One region of the Comamonas sp. B-9 genome, then DNA from elsewhere that is predicted to be linked to it. Evidence: predicted binding sites of a transcription regulator. Region 1 holds the regulator's gene; each other region holds the start of a gene.
What was found. Region 1 encodes FNR, which switches genes on or off when oxygen is low (the NO sensors DNR and NnrR bind a similar motif). Its sites were predicted from a motif close to TTGATNNNNATCAA; they were not measured.

Region 1 (6,827 bases):
TCGCAGCTGGCTGGGCAAGAACGCGGCCGAGGTCTGGGAGGGTGCCGACAAGCGCCTGCGCGCCGAGCTGGGCAAGGCGCTGGACAAGGCCGAGCCCACGGTGGACGACTGGATGGCCGCGCTGGAGCAACCGGGCCAGTGGCAGGCGGGCGATGCGGCTGCCAAGCTGCTGCTGCATGCCGCTGCCCGCTACCTGGGCAAGAGCCTGGTCAAGGACAAGCCGGTGGACCCGGTCGCGCGCTTTCACCTGGGTAATGGCTCACGCGTCGAGCGCCTGAACTGGGCGGGTGATACCTCGGCCAAGGGCATCAAGCAGTCCTATGGCCTGATGGTGAACTACCTGTACGACTTGAAGCGCCTGGACAAGCACCGCAATCTGCTGGCCCAGGGCAAGATCCCGGTGTCATCGGGCATCGAGGCACTGGCCAAGGTCTGAACCTGTTTTTGAGGATGGCAGGCCAGCATCGCGCCCCCAGGCGCTGCGCTGGCCTGGAGAGAGCTGCAGGCCCCATAAGGGCCGCAGCCTGGGTGGTCGGCATTCTTTGCTGACCAGCCAGGGCTTGTGCGTTGCTGTGGGCACGCGCAGGCGGGTGTGCGTGGATCTTAAAAATAACCGTTAGGAGACAAGATGACCAAGAGCTATACACCGTCCTCATCCAGAAGGCGAACGCTGGTAGGCCTGGCCGCCGGCATGGCCGGCACGGCGCTGCCCGCCTGGAGCTGGGCCAACACGGCAGCAGCCAAGGACTGGCCCACCAAACCGGTGACCTGGGTGGTGCCCTTTCCCGCAGGCGGCGGCACCGATGCCTTTGCGCGGCCGCTGTCCTCGCAGTTCTCGAAAATCTCGGGCAAGACCCTGGTGATCGACAACAAGGGTGGCGCGGGCGGCACCCTGGGGGCCAGCTTTGCGGCGCGCCAGCCCTCCGATGGCTACCACTTCTTCATGGGCGGCACCCACCATGTGATTGCGCCCTCGGTCTACCCCAAGCTCGATTACGACATCCAGAAGGACCTGGTGCCGCTGGCGCTGCTGGCCACGGTGCCGCAGGTGCTGGTGGTCAACCCCAAGCGGGTGACGGCGGCCAATATGCAGCAGCTGCTGGCCCAGCTCAAGGCCAACCCGGGCAAGATGAGCTTTGCCTCGGCCGGTGCCGGCACCAGCCACCACCTGGCCGGCGAGCTGTTCAAGATCCAGAGCCAGACCGACATCCTGCATGTGCCCTACAAGGGCGCGGGCCCGGCGCTGCAGGACCTGATTGCCGGCAATGTGGACATGCTGTTCGACGGCCTGGGCTCGTCGGCCGCGCATATCGCCGCCGGGCGCATCAAGTGCCTGATGGTCTCGGGCAGCCAGCGCAACCCCTCGCTGCCCGATGTGCCCTGCGCTGCCGAAGTGGGGCTGCCCGATTACAACGTGACCACCTGGTACGGCCTCTGGGCCATCAAGGGCACCTCGCCCGAGCTGCAGGCGCGCATGTTCGAAGAGGCCAAACGCATGGGCGCGTCGGAAGAAATCAAGGCCATCTGGGCCAAGAATGGTGCGGAATATGGCAGCATGACGCAGCCGCAGTTTGCCGCCTTTGTGGCCGACGAGGTCAAGCGCTGGGCCGAGGTGGTCAAGGCCTCGGGCGCGAAGATTGAATGACAAGAGGAGCGAGATGATGGCGGGGCAGGTTCGTGTGCAATCGTGGGTGGTGGGCGAGGAGGCATCCCGCGCGCAGGTCGTGCGCGTGGTGCTGGACCATGCGGGCAAGCGCAATGCCATGTCGCGTGCGATGTGGCGCCAGCTGCGCCGCGTGTTTGAGGACCTGCAGCGCCAGCCCGGGCTGCGCTGCATCGTGCTGCAAGGCGAGGGCGAGGCCTTTTGCGCCGGTGGCGATATCTCGGAGTACGCCGGCTTTCGCTTTCAGCCAGAGAGCCTGGCCGCCTTCCACGAAGGCGAGGTCTGGCCGGCGCTCAACGCCATGCTGCAATGCGATGTGCCGCTGGTCGCTGCCATTGACGGCGCCTGCATGGGCGCGGGCGTGGAGCTGGCCAGCTGCTGCGACACCCGCCTGGCAACAGACAGAGCCCAGTTTGGCGCGCCGATTGCCAAGCTGGGCTTTCCGATGGCGCCCAAGGAGGCGGCGCTGGTGCTGAGCCAGGTGGGGCCTGCCAAGACGCGGCAGATGCTGCTGGAGGCAGCGGTCTTTGGCGCCGAGCAGATGCTGGCCTCGGGCTTTTTGAGCCAGGTGTACCCCGCTCAAGACCTGCACGCCCAGCTGGAACGCAGCGTCGCCCGCATCTGCGGCCTGGCGCCCCAGGCCGCCCGCATGACCAAGCAGCTGCTGCGTGCGCTGGCCGAAGGCGATGCCCAGGCCCCGGTGCTGCAGCAGCCCTATGCCTATGCCGATTCGGCAGAACACCGCGAAGGCATTGCTGCCTTTGTCGCCAAAAGAGCAGCCCAGTTTTGACCGTGCCTGCGCTGGCCACCGGCCAGGCCGCAGGCGCCAAGGAAACCACCAACCAAGTAGACAAATATGACCAACGACAACCTGTTCTGCGCCCTGCGCGCGGCCTTTCCTGAGGACCTCGATGCCATCGCCGTGGAGACCACCTCGGCCAGCGGTGAGCCGCTGAACTACAGCTGGCGCGATCTGGACCGCATGAGCGCGCGCATCGCCAACCTGCTCGATTCGCTGAATATTCCTTCCGGCAGCCGCGTAGCGGTGCAGGTGGAAAAGTCGGTCGAAGCGATGGCGCTGTACCTGGCCACCTTGCGCGCCGGCCATGTGTTTCTGCCGCTCAACACCGCCTACCAAAGCGCCGAGATCGAGTACTTTGTCACCAATGCTGAGCCGGCCGTGGTGGTCTGCTCGCCGGCCAACTTTGGCTGGGTCTCCAAGATCGCCTTCCAGTGCGGCACGCAAAGCGTGTTCACCTTGGGCGATGACCGCAGCGGCACGCTGCTGGAGCGTGCGGTGCACTGCGCCGATGCGCACACGCCCGCGCAGAAATCTGCCGACGACATGGCCGCCATTCTCTACACCAGTGGCACCACCGGGCGCAGCAAGGGTGCGATGCTGAGCCACGGCAACCTGCTGAGCAATGCAGTGATGCTCAAGGACTACTGGGGCTGGAAAAAGGGCGATGTGCTGATCCATGCGCTGCCGATCTTCCATGTGCATGGCCTGTTTGTCGCGATCCATGCGGCCTTGCTCAATGGCAGCAAGATGGTCTGGTTTGCCAAGTTCGAGCCCAAGGCGGTGATTGCCGCGATGGCGCGGGCGACCGTCTTCATGGGCGTGCCGACCCTGTATGTGCGCCTGCTGGCCGAGCCGGGCCTGACCAAGGCGGCGGCCCAGCACATGCGTTTGTTCATCTCCGGCTCGGCGCCGTTGCTGATCGAGACCTTCCGCGACTGGCAGACCCGTACCGGCCACACGATTTTGGAGCGCTATGGCATGAGCGAGACCATCATGCTGGTCTCCAACCCCTACCAGGCCGATGCCCGCCATGGCGGCCAGGATGAGCGCCGGGGCGGCACGGTGGGCTTTGCGCTGCCGGGTGTGGGCGTGCGGGTGCAGGGCGATGACGGCCAGGCGCTGGGCGCCGACGAGATCGGTCATATCCAGGTGCAAGGCCCCAATGTGTTCAGCGGCTACTGGCGCATGCCCGAGAAGACCGCGCAGGAGTTCACGGCCGACGGCTGGTTCAAGACCGGTGACGTGGGCAAGATTGATGCGCGTGGCTATGTGACCATCGTCGGCCGCAGCAAGGACCTGATCATCTCCGGCGGCTACAACGTCTACCCGGCCGAGATCGAGGGCTTCATCAACGAACTGCCGGGCGTGGCCGAAAGCGCGCTGGTCGGCGTGCCACACCCCGATTTTGGCGAAGTGGGCGTGGCCGTGGTCATTGCCAAGGCGGGCCAGCAGCTCGATGCCGAGGGCATCATTGCGACTTTGAAAAAGCAGCTGGCCAACTTCAAGATTCCCAAGCGCTGCTTTGTCGTGGGCGAGCTGCCACGCAACACCATGGGCAAGGTGCAAAAGAACCTGCTGCGCGACCAGTACCAGGGCCTGTTCAAGGGCTGATGCGCCCATGATGGCGGCCTGCGCCGCCATGACAAAACCCTCGCGCTGTGGCAGCCAAGAAGCTGCCGCAGGCGAGGGTTTGCTATTGGGCGGATGCGCTTAGGTGGCGATCAGCGCAGCACCAGCACCGGTATCGTCGCATGGGTCAGCACATGCTGGGTTTCGCTGCCCAGCAGCAGGCGCTTCAAGCCCCGGTAGCCGTGCGATGCCATGACGATCAGGTCGCAGTTTTCCTTTTTCGCCGTCTCCAGCAGCGCCTCGGCAATCATGTCGGACTTGATCACCAGGGTCTTGATGGGCACGCCGGTGGCAGCGCCTTCGGCCACCACCTTGTCGACAATGCCCTGGGCGGCGCGTTCCCAGCCGTCCTCGATGCGCGCAATGTCATCGGGGTTTTGCATGGTGCTGCCCTCGAAGTAGCTGCGCGGGTAGTTGGGCGAGATGTTGACGGCGGTGACCGTGGCGTGGCTCAGCTTGGCCAGCGCGAGGGCGTGGCGGACGGCCTTCTCAGACAGCTCAGAGCCATCGGTGGCAAGCAGGATATGTTGGTACATGGCAGGCTCCTTTCAGGTCAGACGTAGGGCAGAGCCGCTGTTGCGCAGCCTTGCCGTGGCTTCAACACAGAGCATCGCCGCTTGCGGCTTGAGCGGATGTCGGATCAGACCGCGTTTGTATCCGCTGACGCGGCGACTTGGAATAGCTGCTTAGCTTAGGCCGAGCAGGCCTGGGTGTTGATCAGGCCCTGGAGCTTGTCGGTGTCCAGAATGCGCACATGGCGCTGCTTGACCTCGATGATGTTCTCCTCGGCAAACTTGGAGAAGGTGCGGCTGACGGTCTCGAGCTTGAGGCCCAGGTAGCTGCCGATTTCCTCGCGTGTCATGCGCAGGATCAGCTCATGCTGCGAAAAGCCCCGGGCATGCAGGCGCTGCACCAGGTTCAGCAAGAAGGCGGCCAGGCGCTCTTCGGCGCGCATGCTGCCCAGCAGCAGCATGACGCCATGCTCGCGCACGATCTCGCGGCTCATGACCTTGTGCACATGGTGCTGCAAGGCGGTCACTTCGCGCGACAGGTCTTCGAGCGAGGAGTAGGGCATCACGCAGACTTCGGCGTCTTCCAGCGCAATCGCGTCGCAGGAATGGCGGTCGTTGACGATGCCGTCAAGCCCGATGATCTCGCCCGCCATCTGAAAGCCGGTGACCTGGTCGCGCCCGTCTTCGGTGGCGATGCTGGTCTTGAAAAAGCCGGTGCGAATCGCATAGAGGGAGGTGAAGGTCTCACCGTTGCGGAACAGCGCGCTGCCGCGCTTGATCTTGCGGCGGGTGGCGACGATCTCGTCGATGCGCTCCATTTGTTCGGCCGACAGTCCCACGGGCATGCACAGCTCGCGCAAATTGCAGTTGGAGCACACCACTTTGATGGAGTTGGATGTCATGTATCAATACCCGTGAACAAATATTCATGTAGGAACGGCGTTCCTCGTATGCGCCTATTGTGCGTGCAGGCGCCAAATGGGTTCTTGATGTACATCAAGGACGCGTGGCAGAGCTTGGGGCACATTGGGTGTCCGCTAGGAAGAAGCCACATGATTTCCCTGACCCCCGACCTGCTGCGCCGTTTTGATGTTCCCGGCCCCCGTTACACCTCGTATCCTACCGCAGACCGATTTGTTGAAGCCTTTGCTGCGAATGAGTACAAGCAGGCGCTGGCGCAACGCGGCACCGGCCTGGCTGGCAGGCTCGCTCCGCTGTCCTTGTATGTGCATGTGCCGTTCTGCGCCTCGCTGTGCTACTACTGCGCCTGCAACAAGATCATCACCAAGCATGCCGAGCGGGCCGACGAGTACCTGGACTACCTCGAGCGTGAGCTGGACCTGCAGCTGGCCCATGTCAGTGCCCGCCCCACCATCAGCCAGCTGCACCTGGGCGGCGGCTCGCCCACGTTTTTGACCGATGCCGGCCTCAGCCGCCTGATGGACATGGTCAAGCAGCGTTTTCATCTGCAGCCCGGTGGCGAGTACTCGATCGAGGTGGACCCGCGCACCGTGAGCCGCGAGCGCCTCCAGCACCTCTACCAGCTGGGCTTTAACCGGCTGAGCTTTGGCGTGCAGGATTTTGACCCGCTGGTGCAAAAGGCCGTGCACCGCGAGCAGCCCGCCGACCAGGTGTTTGCCTTGGTCGAGCAGGCGCGTGAGATCGGCTTTGAATCTATCAATATCGATCTGATCTATGGTCTACCCCAGCAAAGCCCGGCCAGCTTTGTGCGCACGATGGAGCAGGTCAATGCGCTGCGGCCCGACCGCATTGCGCTCTACGCCTATGCGCACCTGCCCGAGCGCTTCAAGCCCCAGCGCCGCATCCAGGCGCAGGACCTGCCCAGCCCGGCCGACAAGCTGGCCATGCTGGCCCAGGCCCTGGCCGCGCTGGAAGGCGCCGGTTATGTGTATGTGGGCATGGACCATTTCGCCTTGCCCGACGATGCCTTGGCGGTGGCCAAGCGCCAAGGGCGCCTGCACCGCAACTTTCAGGGCTACAGCACCCAGCCCGATTGCGATCTGCTGGCGCTGGGCGTGTCGGCCATCGGCCGCATTGGCGCGACCTACAGCCAGAATGCCAAGACCCTGGAGGAGTACTACGACCTGATCGACCAGGGCCAGATCCCCGTGGTGCGGGGCCTGGCGCTGACGCGCGATGACCTGCTGCGCCGCGCGGTGATCATGGGCCTGATGTGCCAGGGGAGCCTGGCGATTGAATC
Region 2 (2,436 bases), on a different contig from region 1:
CGCCGGCGACCGCTTTGCCGCCGCTGCCAGCACCAGCAGCAACTGCCCCAGCGGCGCGCGGGGCGGCCAGCTGGGCTGGCTGCGCATCGAAGACTGCGCCCCCGAGTTCGCCCGCGAGCTTTTCGGCCATGCCGAGGTGGGGGTGTTGCCGCGCCTGGTGCACAGCCGCTTTGGGCTGCATGTGGTGGAGGTGCAGGAGCGCGATGCGGGCACCGTGCCGCCTTATGAGCAGGTGCGGGCCGCTGTGTTGCAGCAGTTGCGGCAGCAGAGTTTTGCGACGGGGTTGTCGCAGTATTTGCGGTTGTTGGCTGGGCGGGCGCGGGTGGTGGGGGTGGATTTGGAAGGGGCGAAGACGCCTTTGGTGCAGTAGCTATTTTGTTTGTTTGCTCTGCCGTAGGTCTGGCAGTCTCATTTGTTCTAACGACAGAGGCCGGGAGCCTCCGAGTAAGAGATGCTGACGGACTCAGCTGCCGTTTTATCTCCATTTTTCTGTCGAAGGACAGAGGCCGGATTTCGTCCGGCGGCCGACTCACTTTTCTTGCTCGCACCGGAGTGCCGGACCAAAGAAAAGTAAGCAAAAGAAGTGCGCCCCTGCTGTCTGCGACCCCTCCGCTGCGCTGCGGGGCAACCTGTGCTGAGACGTTTGCGGGCTGCGCCGTGGAACTCACTACGCGCTGAAGCGCTCCGTTCAAACAGCCACGGCGAGTCAGTTCACGAAGCATGCGCGCTGGGGCGCGCATGCCAGCCCGCAAACGCCCCATCACAGGCGCATACAGAAGGGGGTGTAGTCCCCTTCCATGCCGAGCGCAGCGATGGCATTGCAGCTGCTGGATCCCTCTTCCCCCTTCTAGCCGTGCCGAGAAGCACAGACCCAGGGGCGGGCGTGTGCCGAAGGACACACGCCTTCGTGGTCATGCTTGCCGCATCTGTTTGAACGGAGCGCCTTGGCGCGTAGTGAGTTATGCGGCACGCCCCTGGGTCGAGCATCGCAGGTTGCCCCAGTGCCGCAGGCACTGGGGACACGGATAGCAGGGGCGTGTTTCTTTGCTTACTTTCTTGCACGAGCAAGAAAGTGAGTCGCCTGCCGGGCGAAAACCGGCCTCCGGCCTGAAGGCCACAGCAGAAGGCTGCATGGCCAAGAGCGATGGAATGCCGACCGCTGGCCGAACCATCAGGACTGCCCTGGCAGACCAGCACCCTCAGCAGGCTGAGAAGCCAAAGGATCCCATTCCGCCCAATCGGGCCCAAACAACTCCACCGGATGCGCCGACCGCTCCGACCCATTGCCACAAGCCATGGACGACGCAGCGCAATAACGGTCACACCCCCAGCAAGTCCGCTCAGGATGTGCAGGATGGATAGGAAAACGTTTGGCCATAAAGAGCTAACAGGGCAAAGATATAGCAGTACCGCACCACTGTGCGCCTGCGCCAGTCAGCAGAATTTGACCTGGATCATGCTTGGCGTACACCGCAACGCACAGGCAGCGATGGGCAGCGAAAATGGAGGCTGTGACACAGCTCCTGAACACCCCACCCACAGCAGGCTTTGAGGAGCCGTTCGGCATGCTGCAGGCCTGCCACGGCCGGGTGGCGCGCAGCCTGGATCTGTTGGGCCGCCTGGGTGCCTACCTGGCCGAGCAGGGCGGCGGCGATGCGCAGGGCCAGGCGCGCGATGCGGCGGCTGATGTGCAGCGCTACTTTGACCTGGCGGCGCCCTTGCACCACCAGGATGAAGAGCAGCATGTGCTGCCCGTACTGCGGGCGGCAGGGCAGGGCGCGCTGGCCGACCAGCTGCAGGCCGAACACCGGCAGATGGAGGCGCTGTGGCCGACGATACGGGCGGATCTGCAGGCAGTGCAAGCAGGCCATGCACCGACGGGCGAGGCGCTGGTGGCGGCCCGGCGCCGCTGGGCGGATTTTGCCGAGGTCTATACGCGCCATATCGCGGCAGAGGAGACGCAGGCCTACCCCAGCGCGCAAGCGCAATTGGAGCCTGCCGTGCAAGCCGCCATGGGGCGCGAGATGGCGCAGCGGCGCGGGGTGCGTTACCCGGAGGCGGGGCCATGAAAGGGGAACTGCAGCCAGCACGCCAGCGGCCGCTGGCCGTCAAGATCGGCGCCATTGGTTGCGCGCTGCTGCTGATGGCGCTGGTCGCGATTGGCCTGACCTTGCGGCTGACCTGGTCGCTCGAAGGGGGGGCTGCGGCGGTCAATGAAGCGGGGCGGATGCGCATGCAGACCTGGCAGCTGGCGCAGGCCTTGCCGGAGGCGAGCCCGCAGCGCCTGGCCTTGCTGATCGGCCAGCTCGACACCAGCCTGGCCTTGCTGGAAAAGGGCGATGCCGCTCGGCCGCTGTCGGTGCCGCGCGATACGGCCTCGCGTGCCGCCCTGCAAGCCGTGCAGCAACGCTGGCAGCGGCTGCGCGCAGCCTGGCA
Region 3 (6,827 bases), on a different contig from region 1:
CAGCGGCCTCGGCCATCGCGCGGTAGGCATCGAGATTGGCGCGGGGCACGGGCAGTACAAATCCATCGACATAGGGCATGGTGGTCTCCTGGGCGCTCAACGGCGCCGTTATGCGTGGGCGCTATATCGCAGCGAGCGAGCCTTTGCTACAGCGTGGCAGCCAGGGCGACCAACTGGTCGGTGGCCGTGCCCCAACCGGTGTGGAAGCCCATGGCCTCGTGCTGCTTGCGGCTCTCTTCGCTCCAATGCCGCACGGTCGCGGTGTAGCGCGTCTGGCCGCCATCGGGCTCAAACTCGATGATGGCGGTCATAAAGGGTTTGGCGCTTGGCACCCAGCCAGCGGTATAGGCATCGGTAAACACCAGCCTGCGCTCGGGCACCACCTCCAGGTACACGCCGGCATTGGGGTATTCGTTGCCTTGCGGGTCGCACATGACGATCTGGCTGCCGCCGCCCACGCGTACATCGATGTCGGCGCTGGCAATCGTCCAGGGTTTGGGCACAAACCATTGGGCCAGCAGTGCAGGCTCGGTCCAGCAGCGGTAGAGGGTGGCGGCGGGGACGTTGATCAGGCGGCTGAGCACCAGATCGTGGAGATGGGGCTGTACGGACATGGTGGCTGGCTTGGTGCGTTTTGCGGGTCTGGCAGTGGGATGGAAAGGGCCTCAGGCCGCGGGCTGCGTTTGGACATTCACCATCCAGGGCGTGCCAAAACGGTCGGTGACCATGCCAAAGCCGGGCGACCAGAAGGTGGCAGAAAACGGCATCGCAACCTGGCCACCATCCGCCAGACCGTTGAAGATGCGCTCGCCATCGGCTGCGGAATCCACACCGATGGAGACCCACATGCCCTGGGGTTTGGCATAGCCGCCGCCGCAGGTCTCGGCGCTGGCGCCGGGCATCGCAGGCATGGTGTCCGAGGCCATGATCGCCTGGCTGCCCACTTGCAGATGGGCGTGCATCAGGCGGGATTGCGCCTCGGGCGGGAGCTGCGGCATGCCTTCGCCAGGCGGCATGTCGCTAAAGCGCATCTGGTGCATGATCTGGCCGCCAAACAGCTGGGCGTAAAAGGCCATGGCTTCGGCGCAATCGCCATCAAAGTTCAGATAGGGGATGAATTGCATTCTTGTCTCCTGGTCGTGGGTCAGCCATTCTGGGCTCGGCCCGTCCATCGTGTCCATCTCCAAATCGTGATGAGCGTTTCTGAATGTAAGCCGCTAGAGCTCGCCCTGCACGGCGATGCTGGACTGGAGCGGTGGAGCCCAAGCCTTGCCGTATGCTGGGCGCCTGTTCTTCACTGCCGCCTCTATGTCTTTTGATCCCTTGGATACCTCCGCAGCGCTGCCGCTTGCCGATACAGAAATTGCCAGCCTGCGACAGCGCTTGCACAATGCGCGGCATCTGCTGGTGCTGACGGGCGCAGGGGCCAGTGCGGAGTCCGGTGTACCGACCTTCCGCGATGCGCAGACGGGCTACTGGGCGCAGTTCAGCCCCGAGGAGATGGCCAGCGAGGCGGGTTTTCTGGCCCATCCGCAGCGGGTCTGGGACTGGTACCAGTACCGCCGTGATCTGGTCCGCCAGGTGATGCCCAATGCCGGCCATGTGGCGCTGGCCCAATGGCAGGCGCGCCACCCCGGCCGGATGACCCTGGTCACGCAGAACGTCGATGGCCTGCACCAGCGTGCGGGCAGTACGCCAGTGCTGTGCCTGCATGGCAATCTGATGGACAACCGCTGGCTGCTGCCGCCCAAGCCCTGTTGCGATGCCCGCTTTACCGAAGGCGATGCGCCGCCGCAATGCCCTGGCTGCGGCAACTACCTGCGCCCGGCGGTGGTCTGGTTTGGCGAGGCCTTGCCCCATGCCGAGCTGCAGCAGGCGCAAGATGCCGCCAAGGCCTGTGACCTGATGCTGGTGATTGGCACCTCCGGCCATGTCTACCCGGCGGCCGGACTGGCCCATATCGCCGCCCGGGGCGGCGCCCATGTGGTGGTCATCAACCCCGAGCCGACCGCACTCGACAGCGTGGCCGACCGCTGCTGGCGCCTGCCTTCGGCACAGATTTTGCCGGCGCTGCTGGCCTAGGCTTGTCGCTTGCCTTCGCTCAAGCCTCGGCGCTGGCGGCGTTGAGTGTGGCCATCGCATCGGCATCGAGCTGCAACTGGCTGGCACGGATCAGCGACTGCAGCTGCTCGAGGTTGCTGGCGCTGGCAATCGGCGAGGCAATGGCCGGCTGGCGCATGACCCAGGCCACGGCCACCTCGCCCATCGGGGCGCCCGTGCGGCTGCTCACCTGTTCGAGCGCGGCCAGAATGCGCAAGCCCCGGTCGTTCAGATACAGCTGGGTGGTCTTGGCGCCGCGCGGGCTTTTGCTCGCGTCCTCGGCCTTGCGGTACTTACCGGTCAAAAAGCCGGCAGCCAGGCTGTAGAAATTGATGACGCCCACGCCCTGCGCAACGCACAGCGGCTGCAGCTCTTGCTCGAACACGGCACGGTCGTAGAGGTTGAAAAGCGGCTGCAGGCTCTCATAGCGCGCCAGGCCATGCTGCTCGCTGGTCTGCAGCGCCTGGGCCAAACGCGCTGCGCTGTAGTTGCTGGCGCCCACGGCGCGCAGCTTGCCCTCGGCAATCAGTTCGCCAAAGGTGCCCATCACATCGGCCAGCGGTACCTGCGCGTCGTCGTCATGCGATTGGTAGAGGTCGATGTAATCGGTCTGCAGGCGCTGCAAGGAGGCATCGACCGCCTGGCGGATGTACTCCGGGCGCAGGCCGACCTTGCCATCGCCCATGTCCTTGCCGACCTTGGTGGCCAACACCACCTGCGCACGCTTGCCCGAGCTGCGCAGCCATTTGCCCAGCACGCGCTCCGATTCGCCGCCGCTGTGGCCAGGCGCCCAGCGCGAGTACACGTCAGCGGTATCAACAAAGTTCATGCCGGCATCCAGCCAGGCATCGAGTAGGCGAAAGCTGGTGGCCTCGTCAGTCGTCCAGCCAAACACATTGCCGCCCAGGCACAGCGGCGAGACTTGCAGAGGGGATCGGCCAAGAGAACGCAGGGATGTTGTCATAGCGAATACGCGCGTCAGTGCCCAGCAGGGCGGAGCAAACATTATGCGGCGCGGGCTGGCGCAGTGCTATCGTTGATGCAGCGCAAACCGCTCGCAATTGCCGCATAGGTGGCAGTGCTGCTGGGCCTGCCAGGTTTGCCGGGCCCTGCGTTTTAGAGTAAGTTATGCATGCAACAACAAAAAGGAGTGACACTATGTTCAAACATATTCTGGTGCCGGTCGATGGGTCTGCCACCTCCATGCTCGCCGTCAACAAAGCCGCCGGTCTTGCCAAGGCCTTTGGCAGCCAGGTCACTGCGGTGTATGTGATCGATCCCTATCCCTTTACCGGCGTGGGCGCCGATTTTGCCTATGGCCAGGCGCAGTACCTGTCTGCCGCCACTGCCGATGCGCACACTGCCTTGGATGCCGTCAAAACTGCGATGGAGCAGGCGGGCATCCCCGTCGATACCGTCATGGGCGAGGGCCACTCCGTGCACGATGGCGTGATGGAAGCCGTCAAAACCACGGGGGCCGACCTCATTGTCATGGGGTCGCATGGCCGCAAGGGCCTGGAAAAGCTGGTGCTGGGCAGCGTGACCCAGCGCGTGCTGAGTGACAGCCTGATCCCCGTGTTGGTGGTGCGCCAGTAACCTCTGCGGCGGCACCCGGCTTGCTGCCGTTTTCATTGAGGGGATGGCTACCGGGCAGCGCTGCGGCGCTGCCCAAAGTTGTGTAGCACGCAATGCTTTTGTGACCGCCGTAAGCTCGCCCGCTTGACGGAGTTTTACATGCAGTCCTTTCCTCCTCCTTATTGTGATGCCGACCAGGTGGACGGCACCTTGCGCGCCTATGGCTATGCGGTGCTCAGCCCTGCGGCCGTGGCGCAGTGGGCAGCCTGCCCACCCGATGCGCTGGCAGCACTCAGCAGCCACTGGGAGGCCATGCCCCATGATGCCTACCTGAAAGACGGTGGCCGCTACCGCAAGCGCCGCCATTCCTGCTATGTGGTGCAGGACGACCAGGTGCAGGCGGTGACGCACCGCGCCCACTGGCAGCCGGTGGAATACAACGCCTTGCATGGCGGCATGCAGCGCTGGTTTGAACCCGTCGCAGCCAGCACCCAGGTGCTGCCCGCCTGGCGCCAGATCATGCGGGCGCTGGGGCATACCGCGCAGGCGCTGTTTCCCAGCACTGGGCAGGCACCCTGGTACACCGAGGCCCACCAGTTCCGCATCGACACCGCCGAAGGCATTGGCAGGCCCACCCCCGAAGGCGCGCACCGCGATGGCGTGGACCTGGTGGCCGTGTTTCTCGTGGCACGCGAAGGCATCAAGGGCGGGGAGACCCGGGTGTTTGATGCCCAGGGCCCGCAAGGCCTGCGCTTTACCTTGACCGAGCCCTGGTCGCTGATGCTGCTCGACGATGCCCGCATGATTCATGAGAGCACACCGATCCAACCAGTGGGTGAGGAACCGGGCCACCGCGATACGCTGGTGGTGACCCTGCGCCGCGAGGCTTTCCAGGGAGACGGCGCCTGAAGGCTGGCATCGCCATTAGCCATTCGGGCCTTTGGCCTGGCCACAAAAAAGGGCACCTGCGAGGTGCCCTTGTCGTATGCCAGCCCTGGGGCTTACTGGATGGTCGCGCCCGAGGCCTCAACAATGGCCTTGGCGTCCTGGAAGTCCTTGTGGAAGAACTTGTCAAAGTCCGATACGGACATGGACTGGGGCTCGGCGCCTTGCGCCAGGATGGAATCCTGCACTTCCTTTTGGCCCAACAGCTTGTTGACCTCGGTGTTGAGCTTGCTGACGATGGGCGCGGGCAGGTTCTTGGGGCCAAACAGGCCATACCAGGTGCTCACATCAAAGCCCTTCATGCCCAGTTCCGCAACGGTAGGCACATCGGGCAGCGAGCTGCTGCGCTTGGCCGAGGTAACTGCCAGCGGACGCAGCTTGCCGGCCTTGATCTGGCCAATGGCCGAGGGCACGGACGACACCAGCAGATCGACGTTGCCGGACAGGGTATCGAGCAGCGCGGGGTTGGAGCCCTTGTACGGCACGTGGGTCAGCTTGACGCCGGCCGCCTTCTCAAACAGCACGCCAGCGATATGGATGCTGGTGCCATTGCCGGGCGAGCCATAGGTGATCTTGCCGGGATCGGCCTTGGCGGCGGCGATCACATCGTTCAAGGTCTTGAACTTGCTGTTTTCCGAAGTCGCGATGATGACCGGCGAGTAGGCCACATGGGCGATCGGGGTCAGGTCCTTGGCGGGGTTCCAGGGCAGGCCCTTGTACAGGTAGTAGCCCAGCACCACGTTGTCCTTCTGGCCCATGACGATGTCGTAGCCCGTTGGCTGGGCCTTGGCCACTTCGCTGATACCGATGGTGCCGCCCGCGCCGGCCCGGTTGTCAGCGACCACGGTCCAGTGGTTTTGCTCGCTGAGCTTTTGTGCAATGATGCGCGAGATGATGTCGGTGCCGCCGCCTGGCGGGAAGGGCACGACCATGCGGACGGGCTTGCTGCCGGGGTAGTCTGCCCCCGCACCCTGTGCCATGGCAGCCGAAGCGGTCCCCACCGTGAGCGCCACTGCGGCGCACTGCAGAATCTGTTTCATCATTTTGTTGTCTCCTTGAGAGTGACACCTTCGCATGGCTTTTGCAGAGTCGGCCAAGGAGGTAGTTGCATAAACGGTCAAAGGGGTGATGATGCATGCCATCACGCCAGGTGGCATATTCTAGGGGCTGTCGTGTGGAGCGATGGGCAGCAGGCACAAAACAGGATCTGTCGCCGATGGCCCAGGCTGGAGGCGTAGGTGGATGACAACAAAAGGATCGACTATGAAAGCAAAACTCTTGGGGGCTTTGGCCTCGGTGGTGATGGGCTGCGCGGCCCTGGTGAGCCTGCCCAGCCAGGCGGCGCTGGCCGTTGGTGCCCAGGCACCGATGTTCAGCACGCAGTCGGCATTGGCTGGCAAGGTGCAGCGCTTTGACATGGCCGAGGCCTTGAAGCGCGGCCCGGTGGTCCTGTATTTTTTCCCCAAGGCCTTCAGCCAGGGCTGCACGATCGAGGCCCATGCCTTTGCCGAGGCCACGCCTACTTTTGCGGCCTCCGGCGCGCAGGTCGTCGGCATCTCGCATGACGACATTGCCACGATGCAGCGCTTCTCCAGCGAAGCCTGCCGCGACCAGTTCAGCGTCGCCTCCGACCCCGATGCCAAGGCCATCCAGGCCTATGACGCGGGCTCCGCCGCACGGCCGGGTACTGCGTCACGCATCTCCTATGTGATCGCACCGGACGGCAAGGTAATCTATGCCCATGAGGGCAGCGATCCGCTCGAGCATGTGCAGCAGACCTTGAAGGCGGTGCAGGCCTGGAAGGCACGCCAGAAGTCTTGAGACGCGCTGGCAGCGGGTGGCAGCAGCGCTCGGTCCTGCCAGCCATGCGGCTGAACACTGCCCATGCTGGCGTCTATCGCCTATGATCGGCTGATGCTGGCAAGTCTGCTCCAACCCCAATGGCCCCACCGGACCTGGCGCACGGCGCGCCGCTGGGCGGTGGCCTGGTGGCGCATTTTCTACCTGGGCGCCGTCGTGCTGGTGATGCTGATGTCGCCCAGCAGCTACGGCCCGCAAACGCGCGCGCGGCTGATGCGCCGCATGTATGTCGACACGGCGCCCATCTTGCTGGGCTTTACCGCGCTGGCCGCCTTGTTATGCCTGGTGGTAGCGCGCATCGTCTTTGTCACCGCCACCAGCTACGGCCTCTCGCGCGTCGCTGTCGA
Region 4 (6,827 bases), on a different contig from region 1:
GCGTCGCTCATGGCGCGGTTCAGGTCAGCCATCACGCGGCTGTCTTGCAGGGCCACTTGCCAGGTCTTGTCGTCTTCCAGGGCGCGGCGGTGGCCTTCGTCCCAGCTGCGGCGGGCGGCGCGCAGGCTGCTGCTCAGGTTGCGGGCAGGGGCGGCCAGCAGGGCGATGGCGACAAAGGCGACAGCCCACAGCAGGGCCCAGCCAGCGATCCAGTGGCTACCGCCAGCGACGGAGTCCACCAGGCGGGTAGCAACCACCAGCACGGCAGCGACCAGCGCGGCCAGCATCAGCGATGCGCCAACGCCCTTGGTGCCGAAGGTGGTCTTGAGATGTTCAGCAGCACGTTCCACACGCAGAACGCCCGTGTGTTCGGTAGCCATGTCAGTGTGTACAAAACTGTTGGTCATGATGGATGTCTTTGGTATTAATGCTTCTTTGAAGCGATGAACGAAGTATAGGGTTTACCCTAGACGTTCTCAAATTTATCTTTTGAATCTGTATCATTCATGCCAGTGATGTATTGCGGTTCGCCCAGCGTTGCAAAGGATTGAAAATGCTGCCCCACCAATTTCGGCACCTGGACCTGAACCTCTTGCGTGTATTCGACGAGGTGATGAATGAGCGCAGCCTGACCCGGGCGGCCGACAAGCTGGCCATCACCCAGCCGGCAGTCAGCAATGCGATGCGGCGCCTGCGCGAGGCGCTGCATGACGAGCTGTTGGTGCGCAGCGGCCAGGGTGTGGAGCCCACGCCGCTGGCCAATGCGCTGTGGCCGGTGGTGCGCGAATCGCTGGCGCGCCTGCAGGCCAGCTTTGCACCGGAGCGCTTTGACCCCGCCCATGCGACCCAGGCCTTTGTCGTGGCGATGGCCGATGCGACCGCCGCCACCTTGCTGCCCAGCCTGATGCATATTCTGGAGACCGAGGCACCAGGCGTCTCTGTGCATGTGCAACCACTCACTACCCGGGATCCGCGCGAGGAGTTGGAAGCCGAGACCGCCGACCTGGCCGTGGGCTATTTCCCCTTTGTGCTCGCGGAGATGACGGCCCGCGCCCAGTCGGGGGACCTGGTGGATTTCGAGAGCCGGCGCCTCTATGACGGCGAATACCTCTGCGTGATGCGCAAGGATCACCCTTTGAGTGAGGGCTTGCTGACTTTGGAGCGCTACTGCGATGCGCGCCATATGCTGGTGAGCTTTTCCGGCCAGCCCTTTGGCTTTCTGGACGAGGCGCTGGCATCGATCGGCCGCAAACGCCGGGTGGTGCTGACGGTGAACCAGTACTTCACCGCCGCCCGCGTGGTGGCGCGCACCGATCTGCTGACCGTCCTGCCGCGCCACTTTGTGCCTGCCACCGGCATCGCCGATCTGCTGGCCTTCCAGCCGCTGCCGCTGCGCGTGGAGGCCGTGCATGTGGATGCGCTCTGGCGCAGCCGCAGCGGGCATATTCCGCCCTCGGCGCTGGAATGGATGCTGCACGCGCTGGAGCGCTCGGCCCGGGCGGCTTTTCCTGACCTGGAATTACCGATGTAGCGGGGCTGCAAGGCGCCAAAGCCCATGGTAGGCTTGGCGACCATGCACCTGCAAATTCTGTCCGACCTGCATCTGGAGACCCACCCCCATTTCCGTGCCCAGCCTGCGCCCGGTGCCCAGCTGCTGGTGCTGGCCGGCGACATTGGCTCCTACCAGAATGGCTCGATGCTGGACGATGCCGATTTTGGCCTCACCCAGTTCAGCCCGCAACAGGCCGGCGGCCATTGGCCCGAACCGGTGATCCTGGTGCCCGGCAACCATGAGTTCGACAACCAGGATTTCGATACCGCCCGGCTGCGCCTGCGTGCCAGTTGCGAAAAGCTGGGCATCACCATGCTCGACTGCGACACCCTGGTCATCGACGGCGTGCGCTTTATTGGCACCACGCTCTGGTCCGACTACGACGCCATTGCGCTGCACAACGGCGTGACCGAGCTGGGTGCGCTGATGAAGCAGCGCGAGAAGGCTTTCAAGGCCGCGAACTTTTACCTGACCAAGGCCCAGATGCAGCGCAATGGCCAGCCCTTCTTGGCCGCCGAGATGCGCGACGAAGCGCTGCGCTGCCAGGAATGGCTGCGCGCCGCTCTGGCCGAGCCCTTTGACGGCAAGACCGTCGTCATCACCCACTTTGCGCCCAGCCTGCGCAGCGCCGACCCGCGCTATGGGCTGACCCCGGGCACCGCCGGCTTTTGCAATGTGCTCGATGACCTGCTGCCCTATGCCGACCTCTGGATCCACGGCCATCTGCATGCGCCCAGCGACTATGTGGCCAAAGGCCAGCACAGCGATGGCCACCCCTGGCAATGCCGGGTGGTGGCCAACCCGCTGGGCTATGCGCGCAAGGGCGAGCAGGAAAGCTTCAATCCGCATTGCTTGGTGCGGGTGTAAAGCGACAGGCTCTCAGGGACTGCTTAGCGCGCCACCACTTCTCGCGCGGCTCCACAACATGGGTAAGGTTGCGGTTGTGTGCTTGGCGCTGACTAGCCTCTGCGGCGCCGCCATGTCTTGAACGGCCGCTTATATCCCGCGTATTCATCTCCATTTTGCATACCGTGTCCCTAAAACAGTTATTGAGGCGCATTTCAGCAGCAAAACGTTTACGTCGACAGTTCTTCTCTGAGGCGTGCTTAGCATCTTCGATCAAATCCAAGGGTTTTTACCTAAATTTATCGCCGCGCCTGATGCACATCAATGCCCGTTTGACGGTAAATCTATAAGCTGATACACATGATTTAGCCTGAAAAGCGCGTTCTCGCTGATGGAGCGCGGGTTTGCCAGGCCACAGTCCAGCGTTGGTGGCGCCACCGGTGTTGGGTCCCTCACCCCTTTTTGAAGGAGTCAAGGCATGCGTATTTTGTTGGCCGTTGATGGCAGCCCCTACACCCAGAAGATGCTCGATTACCTGGCAGCGCACGCAGAGTGGCTGACGCCCAACCACCATTACACGGTGCTCACGGTGCAGCCCTTGCTGCCGCCCCGGGCCGCCAAGGCCTTGGGCAAGGCGCTGGTGGATGACTACCACAGCGAAGAGGCGCAGAAGGTGCTGGTGCCGGTGCAGGAGTTTCTGGCCGCCCACCAGGTCAAGGCCGTGGCCGAGACTGCTGTCGGCCCGATCTCGCAGACCATTGCCGAGACGGCCGATAAGGGTGGCTATGACCTGCTGATCATGGGCACCCGGGGCCATGGTGCGCTGGCCAAGCTGGTGCTGGGCTCGGTGGCGACCCAGGTGCTGGCCGAGAGCAAGCTGCCGGTATTGCTGATTCGGTAAATGGATCAGATCATGCGTCTGTCATTTGCTATTCACCATATAGCAATACTTGGCGTGGATACTGCACAAGCAATGGATTTCACTGATGAGGGAGGGATGGAACCACCGGTGCGATGAATGCCTGTGGACATCCGGAAACTGCTTGCATCCCCCTGGGGTGCAGGCAGTTTTTTTTATGCCTTGACGGTGGCGCGCGCGGCGGCCGTGGGCGGCGCCAGGCTGCTCTTGGCGCTGTGCACCATCGCGTCGCTCAGGGCGCCCAGCAAGGCCGACTGCAGGTTCCAGCAGTGCCAGTACAGGTCAACGCGCAGCACCTGGGCCTCGGCCACATTGACCAGGCGGCCATCGGCGAGATAAGGGCGGGCCAGCAGCTCGGGCACCACGCCCACGCCCCAGCCAGCAGCCACGGCGCGCACCTGGGCTTCGGAGTTAGGCACATAGAGCTGGTGCAGGCCGACGGTCTTGAGGCCCATCGCGCGGGCGACAAACACGCGCTGCATGTCGTCCTTGCGGTTGTAGCTGAGAAACGGCAGGTGCTTGAAGTTGCTGCGGTTGATGCCCTGCGGCACATGCTGCTGGGCAAAACTGGGCGCTGCCACGGCGATGTAGTGCATGGCGCCCAGCGCGGTCACGCGGCAGCCGCGCAGCGCCTGCGGCATGGTGGTGACGCAGCCGAGCACCTCGCCGGTGCGCAGCAGCTCCAAGGTGTGGTCCTGGTCGTCGGTGATGATCTCCAGCGGCAGCTGCTGCAGCGCAATGTCCTGCAGCGCATCGAGCGCCCAGGTGGCAATGCTGTCGGCATTGATGGCAATCGAGATGGCCTCGTCATGCGCGCTGCGGCCCATGGCGTGGGGCAGCAGGCTGTGCAGCTCCTGCTCCAGGTCGGTGCGCAGCAGCCGCAGCTGCTGGGTGTGCTTGAGCAGCAGCTGGCCGGCAGCGGTGGGCCGCAGCGGGCGGCTGCGCACCACCAGCACCGAGCCGATCTGCGCCTCCAGCGCGCGCAGCCGCTGCGAGACGGCCGATTGCGTCACATTCAGGCGCAGCGCGGCCTTCTCGAAACCGCCTTCTTCAATCACGGCGGCCAGGCATTCCAGCGCGATCGGGTCCAGGTTGCTCATGGGGCTCCAGTATTAGCAGAACTGATGAATCTTGAAGAAGTTTAATTGCACTTTATGTTACAGCCAAGATGCCAGACACTGAGAGCCATGAAAGTCATCATCCTCGGCGCCGGCATCATCGGCACCAGCACTGCCTGGCATTTGCTGCAACTCGGCCATGACGTCACCGTCGTGGATCGCCAACCGGACGCGGCGCTGGAGACCAGCTATGCCAATGCCGCGCAGATCTCGGTGAGCTACTGCGAGCCCTGGGCCAACAAGCATGCCCCGCTCAAGGCGCTCAAGTGGATGTTCGACAAGGAGGCACCGCTGCTGCTGCGCCCCCATGCCGATCCGCAGCAATGGCGCTGGCTCACCCAGTTTCTGGCCGAGTGCAATGACCGCTCCTTTGCCCGCAATGTGCAGCAGATCGTCGCGCTGGGTGCCTACAGCCACAACGCCTTGAAGGCCGTGGTGGCGCAGACCGGCATCCAGTTCAACCGGCTCGAGCGCGGCATCGCCCACTTCTTCACCAGCGACGAAGCGGTGCAGGATGCGCAGATGGCCGTCGATCTGATGCGCCAGTACGGGGTGAACCGCCGCATGGTCAGCACCGAAGAGTTTTTGAAGATCGAGCCCGCCTTCAAGCCCTATGCCGCGCAGATCAAGGGTGGCACCTTTACCGAGAGCGACGAGAGCGGCGATGCGCGCGTGTTCACGCAAAAGCTCGCCCAGCTCTGCGCCCAGGGCGGCGTGCAGTTTCTCTACAACCACCGGGTCGAGCGGCTGAATGTGGCCGGCGGCGCGATCGATTCCGTCACCGTGCGCGCCACCGCAGCGGGCGCCGACAGCAGCCCACACACCTTGCAGGGCGATGCCGTCATCGTCGCCTGCGGCAGCTACACCGCGCCGCTGCTGCGCACCGTGGGCCTGAATGTCGCCATCTACCCGGGCAAGGGCTACAGCGCCACTCTGCCGATCTTGAAGCCCGAAGCTGCGCCCTTTGTCAGCTGCATTGATGATGGCAACAAGCTGGCGATGAGCCGCCTGGGCAATGAGCTGCGCGTGGCCGGTACCATCGAGCTCAACGGTTTTGACAGCTCGCTGGACAGCCCGCTGGCCAAGGCCCGCTGCCATATGCTGGCGCGCCGCATCGAGGAGCTGATGCCCGGCGTCTGCGACACCCGCCTGCCCGAGCAGGGCGGCAACCCGCAGTTCTGGACCGGCCTGCGCCCTGCTACGCCGACCAATATCCCGTTCATTGGCCGCACCAAGATCAGCAAGCTCTGGATCAATGCCGGCCACGGCACGCTGGGCTGGACCCATGGCGCCGGCAGCGGCAAGGCCATGGCCGAGCTGGTGAGTGGCCGCATGCCAGAGATGCAGTTTGGCTTCTACGGCTATGAAAGCGAAGCCAAGCGCCGGGCCGCAGTCGCCGCCTGAACGGCAACGGACAACGCCATGAAAAAGGGCCGCACAGTGTGCGGCCCTTTTAGCGTTTATTGCGGACGGATCAGGCGTCCAGGCGCACCAGCCAGCCGTGGCGGTCCGGGGCGCGGCCGTACTGGATATCGGTCAGTTCCTTGCGCAGGGCCATCGTGACTTCGCCAGCCGGGGCCGACAGGTCGCCCACCGAGAAGCCTTCGCCCTTGAGCTGGCCGATGGGGGTGATGACGGCAGCGGTGCCGCAGGCAAACACTTCGGTGATGTCACCGGAGGCCACGCCTTGCTTCCACTCGTCAACAGCGATCTTGCGCTCTTCGACCACCATGCCACGGTCGCGTGCCAGCTGCAGCAGCGAGTCGCGCGTGATGCCTTCCAGAATGCTGCCCGACAGCGCGGGGGTGACCAGCTTGTTTTGCTTGCCGTAGACCAGGAACACATTCATGCCGCCCAGCTCTTCGAGGTACTTGCCTTCGGCAGGATCGAGGAACAGCACTTGCGAGCAGCCGTTGTCCTGGGCTTGCTGCTGGGGCAGCAGCGAAGCGGCATAGTTGCCGCCGCACTTGGCGGCACCCGTGCCACCCTTGGCCGCGCGGGCATAGTCGGTGGACAGCCAGATCGCCACGGGCGCCACGCCCTTGGCAAAGTAGGGGCCGGCGGGGCAGGCGATCACGTAGTAGGTGGCCTTGTGGGCGCTGCGCACGCCCAGGAAGACTTCGTCACCGATCATGAAGGGGCGCAGGTAGAGGCTCGCTTCGTTGCCGCTGGGCACCCAGTCCTTGTCCACGGCGATGATCTGCTTGAGCGATTCGACAAAGATATCGACCGGCAGCTCCGGCAGCGCCAGGCGGCGGGCGGAGCGTTGCAGGCGCTCGGCATTGGCCTGGGGGCGGAAGGTCCAGACCGAGCCATCGGCATGGCGGTAGGCCTTGATGCCTTCAAAGATTTCCTGGCCGTAGTGCAGCACGGCAGCGGCGGGGTCCAGCGC

Region 2: H928_RS0114050 (hemerythrin domain-containing protein) is a predicted target of FNR. The motif match lies at 1,445-1,458, and genes of this name have one in related genera.
Region 3: H928_RS0122210 (universal stress protein) is a predicted target of FNR. The motif match lies at 3,137-3,150, and genes of this name have one in related genera.
Region 4: H928_RS0125430 (universal stress protein) is a predicted target of FNR. The motif match lies at 2,710-2,723, and genes of this name have one in related genera.

Annotation. Positions count from the first base shown of each region.
Region 1 covers NZ_KE148585.1:7,421-14,247, reverse strand. The annotation lists gene H928_RS0113955 (malonyl-CoA decarboxylase domain-containing protein) at 1-436, shown strand, start outside; gene H928_RS0113950 (tripartite tricarboxylate transporter substrate-binding protein) at 629-1,645, shown strand; gene H928_RS0113945 (enoyl-CoA hydratase/isomerase family protein) at 1,662-2,453, shown strand; gene H928_RS0113940 (malonyl-CoA synthase) at 2,520-4,076, shown strand; gene H928_RS0113935 (universal stress protein) at 4,187-4,630, opposite strand; gene fnr (fumarate/nitrate reduction transcriptional regulator Fnr) at 4,786-5,508, opposite strand; gene hemN (oxygen-independent coproporphyrinogen III oxidase) at 5,659-6,827, shown strand, end outside.
Region 2 covers NZ_KE148586.1:539-2,974, reverse strand. The annotation lists partial or broken gene H928_RS0114055 (peptidylprolyl isomerase) at 1-370, shown strand, start outside; gene H928_RS30835 (DUF3079 domain-containing protein) at 1,172-1,378, opposite strand; gene H928_RS0114050 (hemerythrin domain-containing protein) at 1,512-2,069, shown strand; partial or broken gene H928_RS27795 (type IV pili methyl-accepting chemotaxis transducer N-terminal domain-containing protein) at 2,066-2,436, shown strand, end outside.
Region 3 covers NZ_KE148657.1:82,375-89,201, reverse strand. The annotation lists gene H928_RS0122235 (DUF1428 domain-containing protein) at 1-79, opposite strand, end outside; gene H928_RS0122230 (SRPBCC family protein) at 147-614, opposite strand; gene H928_RS0122225 (VOC family protein) at 666-1,124, opposite strand; gene H928_RS0122220 (NAD-dependent deacylase) at 1,309-2,082, shown strand; gene H928_RS0122215 (aldo/keto reductase) at 2,102-3,064, opposite strand; gene H928_RS0122210 (universal stress protein) at 3,259-3,696, shown strand; gene H928_RS0122205 (2OG-Fe dioxygenase family protein) at 3,835-4,584, shown strand; gene H928_RS0122200 (tripartite tricarboxylate transporter substrate binding protein) at 4,677-5,663, opposite strand; gene H928_RS0122195 (redoxin domain-containing protein) at 5,884-6,441, shown strand; gene H928_RS0122190 (ABC transporter permease) at 6,535-6,827, shown strand, end outside.
Region 4 covers NZ_KE148681.1:3,794-10,620, forward strand. The annotation lists gene H928_RS0125415 (hypothetical protein) at 1-380, opposite strand, end outside; gene H928_RS0125420 (LysR family transcriptional regulator) at 554-1,531, shown strand; gene H928_RS0125425 (metallophosphoesterase) at 1,574-2,419, shown strand; gene H928_RS0125430 (universal stress protein) at 2,877-3,299, shown strand; gene H928_RS0125435 (LysR family transcriptional regulator ArgP) at 3,473-4,417, opposite strand; gene H928_RS0125440 (D-amino acid dehydrogenase) at 4,472-5,839, shown strand; gene H928_RS0125445 (branched-chain amino acid aminotransferase) at 5,910-6,827, opposite strand, start outside.